Regions from separate parts of the Serratia sp. HNCC26DJ244 genome, predicted to be linked through region 2. Evidence: predicted binding sites of a transcription regulator. Region 2 holds the regulator's gene; each other region holds the start of a gene.
What was found. Region 2 encodes CRP, which controls carbon source genes, mostly activating them, when cyclic AMP is high. Its sites were predicted from a motif close to ATGTGANNNNNNTCACAT; they were not measured.
Positions count from the first base shown of each region.

Region 1 (3,217 bases), on a different contig from region 2:
GGAGTTTGATGGCCTGTTCCGTGCTATTGAAGAGACTAACCAGCAACTACGGCCGATGTCAGAACAATTAGCGATGAACCTGCTGGAGCGGCTATTGATCCGCTGTTATGAAGCTTCCTCTCTGGCGGAGTATCCGACGATTGACCACCGGGTCCTTCAGGCTTGCCAGATCCTAAGTGAATCCCTTGCTGCCGAGATATCGGTAGAGGCACTGGCACAGCAGGTATTTCTCTCGCCCTCACGGCTGGCCCACCTGTTCCGTGAGCAGGTCGGGGTGGGTATTGTACGTTGGCGTGAAGATCAGCGGATTATCCGGGCTAAACTCTTGTTGCAAACCACCCCGATGTCCGTCGCGGCCATTGGGCAACAAGTCGGTTATGACGACCAACTCTACTTCTCGCGGGTATTTAAAAAACGCGTCGGCGTGAGCCCAAGTGAATATCGCAAATGTGCTACGCCGTTGTGATGCTATGAGGTATGAGGAGCGAGGTGGGGATTGACGGGGACAGATAACAATTCTCTGCCCCGTGTTTTCATTTACTGTCTTACAAAAAGATACTGAGCGTGGCAACAATAATAAATGCAATGCTGCCCAACAGCGTTTCCATCACCGTCCAGGTTTTTAAAGTGGTTTTTTCGTCAATACCCATAAGACGAGAAACCAGCCAGAAACCAGAATCGTTGAAGTGAGAAAGTACGGTTGCGCCCCCTGCGATAGAGATAACGATAAAGCATAAATCCAGGCTGGATAAACCGGTAGTCTGCGCCACGATAGGTGAGATAAGCCCAGCGGTGGTAGTCAATGCTACCGTCGCCGACCCTTGTGCAACGCGCAAACAGGTAGAGATGACAAATGCAGCGACAATCAGCGGCATACCGGTGTCTTGCAGCACACCGGCTAATGCATCACCGATACCACTCGAACGCAACACACCGCCGAACATCCCGCCTGCACCGGTAACCAGAATCACAGCACAGATTGGCGCTAATGAGTCACCGCACAGTTTTTCCAGTTTGCTCATACCAAAATCTTTGGCAAAGACCACCAAGCAAACCAGCAGCGTGATTAACAGTGCTACAGGGGTTTTACCGAACATACGGAGGAATTGAACAACGGTACTTTTGCCATCAATGACGCCAGTGACACTCAACGTATTCAGGCCAGTATCCAAAAAGATCAATAAAACAGGTAACAACAGAATAAACAAGACAGTGCCGAAAGCGGGCAGCTTGTCGTTATCAATGATTTGTTCATCATTAAACAGCAGTTTTGATAACGGAATATTGAATTTTTTGCCCGCATACAGACCGAATAAATACCCGCCTAGATACCAGGTTGGGATAGCAACCAACAGACCAATAACCAGCAGTAAACCCATGTCGGCACCTAACAGATCGGCAGCGGCGACAGGACCAGGATGTGGTGGAACGAAGGCGTGCATAACAGCAAATGCACCGGCAGCAGGTAGGGCATATTTCAGCAATGAGCCACCAAAGCGATTAGCCACGCTGAAAATAATCGGGATCATGACGATCAGACCCGCATCAAAGAAGATCGGGAAGCCGAACAGTAAGGAGGCCACCCCCAGTGCGAAAGGGGCTTTCTTTTCACCGAAACGACCAATCAGGGTGTCTGCTAGGACTTTTGCCCCTCCGGTTATTTCCAGGATTTTGCCGATCATGGCACCTAAGCCGACCAACAAAGCCACAGAAGCCAGGGTGCCACCAAAGCCAGTCATCATGGTTGGAACGACTTTGTCAGGGCTAACGCCTGTTGCCAGTGCGGTACCTAAACTGACCAAAGTAAGAGAGACGAAAGCATGAACTTTCAGTTTCATTATTAAAAAGAGTAGAGCAGCGATAGCGCAACCTGCAATGATCAGCAAGTGCGTGGGGTTAGTTATTTGCTCCATGGCTGTACCTCATTATTTTATGGATTGTTTGCTTTTATGAATAGTTTGCTTCGTGTTTCAGCTCACAAATCTAAAAGTTACGGGTAACATGTTACTGGTAAAGTGAGTAATATAAAGTCATATTTTCAACTGTTATTCAAAAATGAGATCTATACCAAATTTCTATCAAGATGCAGGTCGGGATACCGCTAGGCAGCGACTCCAGTTCCAGAAAACGAGCTGAACGCATGTGCCGAACAGCCTAGTGAGTTAACTGCACTGTCGTAGTTAAGGATGATCCAAGTACTTCAGGATGACCCTTAAGTGTTGATGCCGTAGGTCACGGCCACCGACAGCCAGGCAACTTGAAGGATGAGGGAGATACCCAGAATACAATGCGAGGAGTTCATATGGCCGGTAGTAGTATTATTGTGATGGGCGTTTGCGCCAGCGGAAAAAGCACGGTTGGAGCCATGCTTGCACAACGGTTGGGGGCAAAGTTTATTGATGGGGATGACCTTCATCCTAAAGCGAACATTATAAAAATGGCCAGTGGACAGCCTTTGAATGATGAAGATCGCAAACCTTGGCTAGAGCGCATTCGTGATGCCGCTTTCAGTTTAGAAAGTAAAAATGAACAAGGGGTTATTGTCTGCTCGGCACTGAAAAAGAGTTACCGTGACCAGATCCGCAACGGTAACCAAAATGTCAGTTTTGTCTTTCTTGATGGTAGTTTTGATTTGATCATGGCTCGTATGATGGCGCGTAAAGGGCACTTTATGAAACAGAATATGGTAGAAAGCCAATTCAATACCTTAGAGCGACCTGATAATGAGCTGCAAGTCGCAGTGGTCGATATCGACACTGATATTGATAACGTGGTTGAGCGTGCATTAATTGCATTGAATCAGCTCGACACCGCAAATAGGTAGGATAAAAGCGATGAACAAACAGCTCAATCCTATAGTAAGTGCCGTGACTGAAAGGATTGTGGAGCGTAGTCGTGCCTTGCGCCAGCAATTTTTGGTAGTGGCAAAGCAGCAGCAGTCGAAGGGCAAGGGGAAAGCATCGCTATCTTGTGGCAATTTGGCCCATGCGGTAGCGGCATCCTGTTCGCAGGACAAGGCCAATATTCTCGATTTGACCCGGGCGAACTTAGCCATTGTCAGTGCCTACAATGATATGCTGAGTGCACATCAGGTCTATAAAGAGTATCCAGACCAAATTAAGCAAGCGCTGGCGCCACTCGGTCATACCGCACAGATAGCGGGGGGCGTTCCTGCAATGTGTGATGGGGTGACACAAGGGCAGCCGGGAATGGATAT
Region 1 covers NZ_JBXUGO010000003.1:157,564-160,780, forward strand. Annotated here, with positions in the region: gene araC (arabinose operon transcriptional regulator AraC) at 1-466, shown strand, start outside; gene AC2A06_RS03785 (GntP family permease) at 546-1,913, opposite strand; gene AC2A06_RS03790 (gluconokinase) at 2,303-2,824, shown strand; gene edd (phosphogluconate dehydratase) at 2,835-3,217, shown strand, end outside.
Region 1: AC2A06_RS03785 (GntP family permease) is a predicted target of CRP. The motif match lies at 2,056-2,073, and genes of this name have one in related genera.

Region 2 (3,217 bases):
TGATCCACAAACGCATATCTGCCAGATAATTTGATTCAAAACCCGGCTCCTGCATTGCCTGATTGAGCGAAGTAAATAAGGCATTGTGTGACTGGTTTACCTGCATCCGCGCATAAGCCAGTTTGCTTGGGTCCGGCTCTTGTTCTTCCAGTAATAAACGTAATGCGGCCTGATCCTGTTCCAGCGCCTGGTGAGCGTTTTTGCGTAGTAGACCGCTTTGCCATTGTGGCCATAACCAGATCGTTCCACCAAAGACCAACACACAACCAATCAAGGTATCAATCAGCCGAGGTATCAGTAAATGACTGCCGCTGAGATCCAGTATTTGCAAGGTATAGACGGCGGTAATGGTGAATCCGGTTACTGCCAGCCCATAGTTTTTACGCAAGAACAGATAAGCGGTGAGGGTGATTGCCAGCATAATGCTTAGCGTCACATATTCTGGTAACTGCAGTTGCAAAAGCCCTGCTGCAATCACCAGCCCAATCAGGGTGCCGAGGGCACGGTGCTGTATTCTTACTCGTGTAGCGTTATAACCGTTCTGGCTGACAAACATGATGGTCAGTAAGATCCAATAGGGTTTTGGCAGATGCAACAGCAGGCCTAGGCTACTGCCTACAGCCAATATGACCCCCAGTCGGGCTGCATTGCGTAGTGCGTTGGATTTGAACGATAAATAGCTTACCACTGCAGGCCAGAAGGGTAACCGTGACTGGTTGGCCATCAGGTCTCGACGATAAAGAGGACGCTGTGTACGTAACAGGCGAGCAATACGGCTGAAATGGTAGTAACAAAACTGGCCAACGGGATTATCAGCATGCCGTGTAGCCACTTTCTCCAGCGCGGCCAATTCGTGTTTCATGCTAAAAAGGCGGGAGTGCCGATGATAGAGGATATCTTCTGCGACAACGCGCAAACGTGCAGCGATTACTTGAGCATTACGACGAATGATCGCCTCAGCTTGACTCTGCTCCACCAATTTTTGCACTTCTTCTGGCTGGTGTAGGCTGACACTAATGTGTTCTTGCAGGTCGAGTGCCACTTGGAACGTTCGTTGCAGGCGTTTTTGCTCCATATTATTGGCGTGTGGCAGAAAGTTAATCTGCTGATACAGCAAACTGATCAGGTCCATCACTTGCTGTTGGCGTTGCAACAGTGGCGGTAGCGCGGTTTCAGGATCAGTATGTTGGGTCAGCAGCGAATATTTGGCTTCAAAATAATCAGCTAACTGTATATAGAGTTGGTTTAAAGATTCACGGATTGGCTGTTCTTTCCATAATTTAAACCAAAACCAAGTGAACAGGCCGTACCAGAGAGTGCCTACGGCATACAGTAGCGGGGCATACCAAATAGGTAGGCCATCCATGCTCAGAGAGAAAATGGCCGCAACCAGTGCGGCGGGCAGCAAGCGTGCATGTAGTGGGCTGATTTCCCCGCTGACACCCAGCAATAGCGCCATAGCAAGCATCAGTAAGGGTAATGGGATATGCCACAACAGCGCCTGTTGCAACAAAACACAGCTGAGAGCGAACAGTGCCCCGCCGATTATCAGGCGCTTGAAAAAACGCTTATGGGGGGTATCCAGCCCGGCGATATTGCAACAGACAGGCACTAACGAGAACAACAGCCCCTGTTGCAGGTGGCCCAGCAGTAAACCCACAACGACAGGCAGGCACAACACCAACGTTTGTCGCAGGGCATAGTTCACTTCTGGATGGTAGATCAGGCGGCGCCACATGTTTTGCTGTTCAGCAGACAAAGAACGGCGCATTGCAGCGCCGTTTCTTTAATGATTAACGGGTACCGTACACGACAATGGTTTTGCCATGAGCGGAAATCAAATTTTGATCTTCAAGCATTTTCAAAATGCGGCCAACAGTTTCACGTGAACAACCGACGATCTGACCAATTTCCTGGCGGGTAATTTTGATTTGCATACCATCCGGGTGAGTCATCGCATCAGGCTGTTTTGCCAGGTTCAGCAAGGTTTGTGCGATACGGCCAGTCACATCAAGAAAAGCGAGGTTACCTACCTTCTCTGAGGTGACTTGCAGGCGACTTGCCATTTGTGCAGATAGGCGCATCAGAATATCCGGGTTAACCTGAATGAGCTGGCGAAATTTCTTATAGGAAATTTCAGCTACTTCACAGGCACTTTTCGCCCTTACCCAGGCACTTCGTTCCTGGCCTTCTTCAAATAATCCAAGCTCGCCGATGAAATCCCCCTGATTTAGGTAGGAGAGGATCATCTCTTTGCCTTCTTCATCCTTAATCAACACCGCGACGGAACCTTTGACGATGTAGTAAAGAGTTTCCGCTTTTTCACCTTGATGAATCAGCGTACTCTTTGATGGATATTTGTGGATGTGGCAATGAGACAGGAACCATTCAAGAGTCGGGTCTGTTTGCGGTTTGCCGAGAACCATGCGCTATTATCCTCTGTTGTTATCGCTGCCTTGTATCACAGGGGTCAGAGTTCCCTGTAAAACGTGCTTATAGCCTGATGTTTTAGTTGTGGCTATCAACAGGTTTTGAGGTGAGGTATATCCCCGTTGTCACTCAAGCCGTAGTAGACTCGTTCGTTTGTCGCCTACCGGCATTTTGAACGAATCTGGGTAAAAAAATCACTTATACACTAGCATATTAACTCGTATTAAGTGCTGCAAGCTAGGTTCCATTAACTCACCAATGATCTTAGGATATATCCCTGAAATTGATGCCATGAAAAAAGTATTGCAGCTGTGTTTGTAGCACAGAGTGAGGCGGGTGTCTTGTGTTGTCTCGTTTCAGCATGATTAGTGTCAGGTTTCGTTGTCAGTTTCTCTATGAAAGCGTACGTTGATTTTAAAAAATAATCGGAGTGAACAATATGCAGGCAAGAGTGAAGTGGGTAGAAGGGCTGACATTTTTGGGGGAGTCTGCTTCCGGCCATCAGATTTTGATGGATGGTAATGCGGGTGATAAGGCCCCAAGCCCAATGGAAATTGTGTTGATGTCTGTGGGGGGCTGCAGCGCTATCGATGTGGTGTCGATCTTGCAAAAAGGCCGCAATGATGTGCGCGATTGTGAGGTGAAACTGACTTCAGAACGCCGTGAAGAGGCACCTCGACTGTTTACCCACATCAATCTGCATTTTATTGTCACCGGAAAAGGGCTAACCGAAAAGGTGGTGGAACGTGCAGTAGACCTTTCTGCCGAAAAATATTGCTCCGTTTCC
Region 2 covers NZ_JBXUGO010000010.1:21,064-24,280, reverse strand. Annotated here, with positions in the region: gene AC2A06_RS10085 (YccS/YhfK family putative transporter) at 1-1,738, opposite strand, end outside; gene crp (cAMP-activated global transcriptional regulator CRP) at 1,794-2,426, opposite strand; gene AC2A06_RS10075 (OsmC family protein) at 2,870-3,217, shown strand, end outside.

Region 3 (3,217 bases), on a different contig from region 2:
CCGAAGAGACCAGAATGATGCTCAACCCTTCCTGCTTAAACTGATTAATTAACTGATAAATCTCTTTCTTCGCCCCGACATCGACACCACGAGTAGGTTCATCAAGGATCAACACTTTTGGCCGAGTCATCAAACCGCGAGCTATCGCCACCTTTTGCTGATTTCCGCCGGAAAGTAACCCAATAGGCTGTTCCATTGAAGGGGTTTTTATATTGAACAAACGGATAAAATCACTCACGGCGACTTGTTCATCTGAATGCTTCAAGCTACCACCAGCACGGCTGAAATAACGCAGGGCAGTAAGCGACATATTTTCCTTTACTGACATCCCCAGTACCAGGCCATCACGCTTACGGTCTTCAGAAATATAGACGATGCCGTTTGCCAGACCATCTTGGGGAGAGTGGGTGATCACATCATGACCATCCAGATTCACTGTGCCACTTTTGCGCGGTGCAGCGCCATATAGGATTTTCATTAACTCGGTACGGCCAGCACCCATCAAGCCAGCAACACCCAAAATCTCACCGCTATACAGAGTAAAGCTGACATCATTAACACCCGGGCCGGAAACATGGCTAACTTGCAGACGTTTTTCACCTCGAGGCAAGTTCAGGCGTGGATATTGCTCTTCCAATTTGCGCCCAACCATCATTTCAATCAGCGTATCTTCCTGCAATTGAACAACCGGCTGTTCAGCAATAAACTGCCCATCACGGAAAATGGTCACATCGTCGCAGATTTCAAAGATCTCTTTCAACCGATGGGAAATATAAACAATGCCACACCCTTCGGCTTTCAGCTCATTGATCACATTGAACAGAGAGGCAGTTTCAGTGTCGGTCAGCGCATCGGTAGGTTCATCCATGATGATAACTTTAGATTCAAAGCTCAACACTTTGGCGATTTCCACCATTTGCTGATCACCAATCGACAGTTCCCCGACCAGACGGTGGCTGCTATAACGCAGGTTGAGGCGTGCCAGCAGTTTGTCCGCTTCGGCATACATACGTTTCCAGTCAATGCGGCCAAACCGATTGACAAACTCACGCCCCAAAAAGATATTTTCAGCAATGGTTAGCTGTGGGATCAGGTTCAGTTCCTGATGAATGATGCCGATGCCCGCCTCCTGCGAATCCTTCGGCCCATTGAAGGTCACTTCTTTACCAAGATAGTACTGACTGCCAGCATCTTTGCTGTAAATACCAGTAAGCACTTTCATCATGGTTGACTTTCCGGCACCGTTTTCCCCCACCAACGCCATTACCCTACCTGGGTAAACGCTGAGGGCAGCGCCAGAAAGTGCTTTCACGCCGGGAAAGGCTTTATCAATCCCTTTAAGTTCCAGTAAAGGTTGCATAAATGCCTCAGAATGTTACGCCGGCGCAGAGGATCACATTCGCATAAGGCGAACATTCTCCACTGCGTATCACCGCCCGGCTATGTTCAGTTTGCACTTTAAAAGCACTATGGCTGATATAGCTTACACTGATGGTGTTTCCCTGGAGTTGGCCAATTTGTTTTAGTTGAGCCAGTAACATTTCATGGAGCGACGGATTATTTTTAACAATCTCTTCCGCCAGAATAGCGCTTTCTACCTGCATTTCCTGCGTGACCACGCCGACAACCTGTAAGAATGTCGGCACCCCTTGAGTCAGAGCCAAGTCAATACGCTGCGTTGTCGCCGGAATCGGCAATCCTGCATCGCAAATCGTGATCTGATCAGTATGTCCGAGGCGAGATACAACCGCAGAAACATCACAATTCAGTAGTACGCCTTTTTTCATTTTTTAGATTAACTCCAACAGCGAAACGTTTCGCTCACCATAGAGTTTAGAAAAATTTCTGAGAAAGACAACTCAATAATCGAAAAAATGTGATCGCCATCGAAACGTTTCGCTTACCTGGTTAATTTCATTCAAACTACCGTTTACCTACCTCTGTAACTTGAATGATTCGATGACAAAATTTTATTTAATTAATAAATTCAGATTGTTATATTTCCACTTGGGTACCCAGTTCTAGAACTCGATTAGGTGGGATCTCAAACTGATCAGCAGCCCTCAGCGCGTTACGGCTTAATGCAATAAACAATTTCCCCCTCAGTAGCAAATACCAGGGGCGTTTACTCAGTATCAGTGACTCATGGGACATAAAAAACGATGTTTCCATCATTCGGCAAGGTAACCCTTCCAATCCGCAACGGTGAAAAATATCCTCAACATTAGGTCTTTCACGCCAACCATAGCGAGCGACAACACGCCAGAAAGTCGGCGATAACTGTTCAATTGTCACCCGTTGGACATTAGACACATAGGGGGCATCTTCGGTACGCAAGGTAAGCAGGACAACACGTTCATGTAATACTTTGTTGTGCTTTAAGTTATGTAGTAACGCAAATGGAATGACATTAATCGCACGCGACATAAACACCGCCGTTCCAGGAACGCGAACCGGGGGAGATTTCTCCAATGAAGCTATCATTGCTTCAAGAGAGTTACCGTGTTCGTGCATCTGACGCAACAAGCGAAAACGTTCACTTTTCCAAGTTGTCATGATAATGAACATCATCAATGCCATCACCAGTGGCAGCCAACCGCCGGAAAAGAGTTTCATCGCATTGGCTAAGAACATAGGAACATCTATAATCAGCAATATCAGTAAAATACTCAGTACAAAATAGCGGTTCCAATGCCAATTTTTAATCGCAACGCAAGTAATAAGAATACTGGTCAACACCATGGTGCCAGTAACAGCGATACCGTAAGCCGCTGCCAGATTACTGGAGTGTTCAAAACCGACAATCACCAAGATGACAGCAAGATAGAGTGTCCAGTTAATCACCGGGATATAAATCTGGCCAGACTCCATCTCCGAGGTATGAATAATACGCATCGGCGACAAATACCCCAGACGTACCGCCTGACGAGTCAATGAAAACACGCCGGAAATGACCGCCTGAGAAGCGATAACTGTAGCCAATGTGGCAAGAATCAGCAAAGGAATCAGGGCCCAGTCAGGAGCAAGCAAGAAGAACGGATTTTTGATGGCCTCGGGTGATTTCAGCAGCAAGGCCCCTTGACCGAAATAATTGAGTACCAATGAAGGTAACACCACCGCAAACCAAGCCAAACGGATTGGAAATTTACCAAAGTGGCCCATATCGGCATACAAGGCTTCCACTCCGGTAATTGCAAGAACCACCGCTCCCATGGCA
Region 3 covers NZ_JBXUGO010000008.1:4,899-8,115, forward strand. Annotated here, with positions in the region: gene rbsA (ribose ABC transporter ATP-binding protein RbsA) at 1-1,360, opposite strand, end outside; gene rbsD (D-ribose pyranase) at 1,368-1,787, opposite strand; gene kup (low affinity potassium transporter Kup) at 1,996-3,217, opposite strand, start outside.
Region 3: rbsD (D-ribose pyranase) is a predicted target of CRP. The motif match lies at 1,875-1,892, and genes of this name have one in related genera.

Region 4 (3,217 bases), on a different contig from region 2:
CACCGTCAAATCAGACAATCCCTTGGCTACGCAGGTAGTCTTCATAGTTGCCGGTAAAATCGATCACCTTGTTTGGCGTGATTTCCAGAATACGGCTGGCCAATGAACTGACGAACTCACGGTCGTGTGAAACAAAGATCAAGGTGCCTTCATACAATTCCAGCGCCATGTTCAATGACTCAATGGACTCCATATCCATGTGGTTGGTAGGTTCATCCATAATCAAAATATTCGGGCGGTGCATCATTAGTTTGCCAAATAACATCCGCCCCTTCTCACCACCGGACAGTACCTTCACCCGCTTTTTAATGTCATCCTGGCTAAACAATAGGCGGCCTAATATACCGCGCACGGCCTGCTCATCATCGTTTTCCTGTTTCCACTGACTCATCCATTCAAATACCGTCAGCGTCTCATCAAACTCGTATTCATGATCCTGAGCGTAATAGCCAATACTGGCATTTTCAGACCACTTAACACTGCCGTGATCTGGGGCTAAATCACCCACTAATGTTTTCAGTAAGGTTGATTTACCAATACCGTTAGCACCCAGAATGGCTATTTTCTCCCCTACTTCGACCATCAGGTTGAGTTTCTTGAACAACGGGCCATTATCGAAGCCTTTGCTCAGTCCTTCCACTTCCAGCGCGTTACGGAACAGTTTCTTATTCTGTTCAAAGCGGATAAATGGATTCTGGCGGCTAGAGGCTTTAACCTCTTCCAGTTGGATTTTATCAATCTGACGGGCACGGGAGGTGGCCTGCTTAGATTTAGAGGCATTGGCACTAAAACGGCTGACAAATGACTGCAGTTCGTTGATTTGTGCCTTTTTCTTGGCATTATCCGCCAGCAACCGTTCACGAGATTGAGTGGCCGCGGTCATATACTCATCATAGTTGCCTGGGTAGACCCGCAATTCACCGTAGTCCAGATCCGCCATATGGGTACACACCATATTCAGAAAGTGGCGGTCGTGGGAAATGATCACCATGGTGCTGTTACGCTCATTCAGCACCTGCTCCAACCAGCGGATGGTATCAATATCCAGGTTGTTGGTCGGTTCGTCGAGCAGCAGAATTTCCGGATTGGAGAACAACGCCTGTGCTAACAAAACACGCAGTTTAAAGCCGGGAGCGATCTCGCTCATCGGGCCATAATGCTGTTCCTGTGGAATACCCACACCCAGCAACAGTTCGCCAGCGCGTGCTTCGGCGGTATAACCGTCCATCTCGCCATAGGCTACTTCCAGATCAGCCACTTTATAGCCATCTTCTTCGCTCATCTCTGCCAAGGCATAGATACGATCGCGCTCTTCTTTCACCGCCCACAGTTCGGTATGGCCCATGATGACGGTATCAAGTACGCTGAATTGTTCAAAAGCGAACTGATCCTGGCGCAATTTACCCAAGCGCTCATTGGGGTCAAGAAACACGTTACCCGCCGTCGGCTGCAAATCGCCACCGAGAATCTTCATCAATGTTGATTTGCCACAACCGTTCGCCCCAATCAAACCATAGCGGTTACCGCCACCAAATTTGATAGAGATGTTTTCAAACAACGGCTTACTGCCGAACTGCATAGTAATATTGTTAGTGCTTAACACAGCGCTCGCTCTTCATGTCATTAAAATGTGATTTGGCGCGCATTATGCCATAACCCGGCAGCGAGATGTGGGAAGTTTTGCTGATGATTTGCTCAACCTGAATGAAAGCTGACCCGATGACTATCGGCGGCCACTAATACGATGTTGGTAAGTTTATAACTTGGTGGTCTAACCATGAAAATGGCGGCTATCAGCAGGGGCCTGTTCTCGGGGTTCCAGCCCATAATCACGAACCACCTCGGCTACCCGTAACCGATAATGTTTCAGGACCGTTTGCCGACCACAAGCCTGAGCCTGGCGGTGTTGTTCCAGGTTACGCCACTGCTCTACCGCAGCTTCATCGCGCCAGAAAGAGAGTGATAGCAACTTTTCTGGGTCGTTCAAGCTCTGGAAGCGTTCAATGGAGATAAAACCGTCAATCTCCGCCAACAGCGGCTTTAACTGCGCCGCCAGCTCAAGATAACTTTCCCGCTGCCCGTCTGCTGCCTGCAATTCAAAAATCACCGCGATCATCATTTGCTCCTTAAAGAAACCCTCCCCCAGCCGGTCGCCGGGGAGGGCATATGATTACTTTATATCGACCTGATAAAAGATATGTTTGCCAAAGGGATCGATTTCATAACCAGAGACTTCTTTACGCACCGGTTCAAAAATCGTCGAGTGGGCAATCATCACAGCAGGCATTTGGTCATGCATCATCTGCTGTGCTTCTTTATACAGCACCGCTCGCTGTTGCTGATCGCTGATGGATTTGGCTTTAGCGATCAATTGATCAAACGGCGCATAACACCACTTGGCCGAGTTTGAACCATTGTTGGCTGACTGGCAGGTAAACAGTGGGCCAAAGAAGTTATCTGGGTCACCGGTGGCGGTGGTCCAACCCATCAATGCCGCCTGGTGTTCCCCCTCTTTTACCCGTTTCAGATATTCACCCCACTCGTAGGTGGTGATCTTGGTCGTCACGCCAATTTTTGCCCAGTCGGTCTGGATCATCTCCGCCATACGTTTGGCGTTAGGGTTATAAGGGCGTTGTACCGGCATCGCCCATAAATCGATGGTCATTCCATCGGCGAAACCGGCTTCTTTCAACAGCTCTTTAGCTCTTTGCGGATTGTAATCGTAATCCTTCAACTCACTGTCGGCACTCCAGATACCTGGCGGCAACAGGTTTTTTGCCTCCGTACCGGTCCCGTGGAATACCGCTTCAATAATCGACGGTTTATTAATCGCCATCGCCAACGCCTGGCGCACTTTAACGTTATCCAATGGCGCTTTCTGGGTATTGAACGCCAGGAAACCGGTATTCAGCCCCGCTTTGCTCATCAGGTTGATGTTGGCATTCTCCTTGATACGCGGTAAGTCCGCCGGATTGGGGAATGGCATCACCTGGCACTCGTTTTTCTCGAGTTTGGCATAACGCACCGAAGCATCAGGCGTAATGCTGTATATCAAGCGGTCGATTTTCGCTTTACCCTGCCAATACTCCGGGAACGCGGTAAACAGAATGCGCGAATCTTTCTGATATTGCGCCAATTTAAACGGCCCGGTGCCAATTGGGTCCATATCGACTCGCTCTGGCGTCCCCGCTTTAAGCATCGCATCAGCATATTCCGC
Region 4 covers NZ_JBXUGO010000039.1:6,409-9,625, reverse strand. Annotated here, with positions in the region: gene AC2A06_RS18195 (ABC-F family ATPase) at 11-1,603, opposite strand; gene AC2A06_RS18190 (antibiotic biosynthesis monooxygenase family protein) at 1,772-2,116, opposite strand; gene AC2A06_RS18185 (ABC transporter substrate-binding protein) at 2,171-3,217, opposite strand, start outside.
Region 4: AC2A06_RS18195 (ABC-F family ATPase) is a predicted target of CRP. The motif match lies at 1,629-1,646, and genes of this name have one in related genera.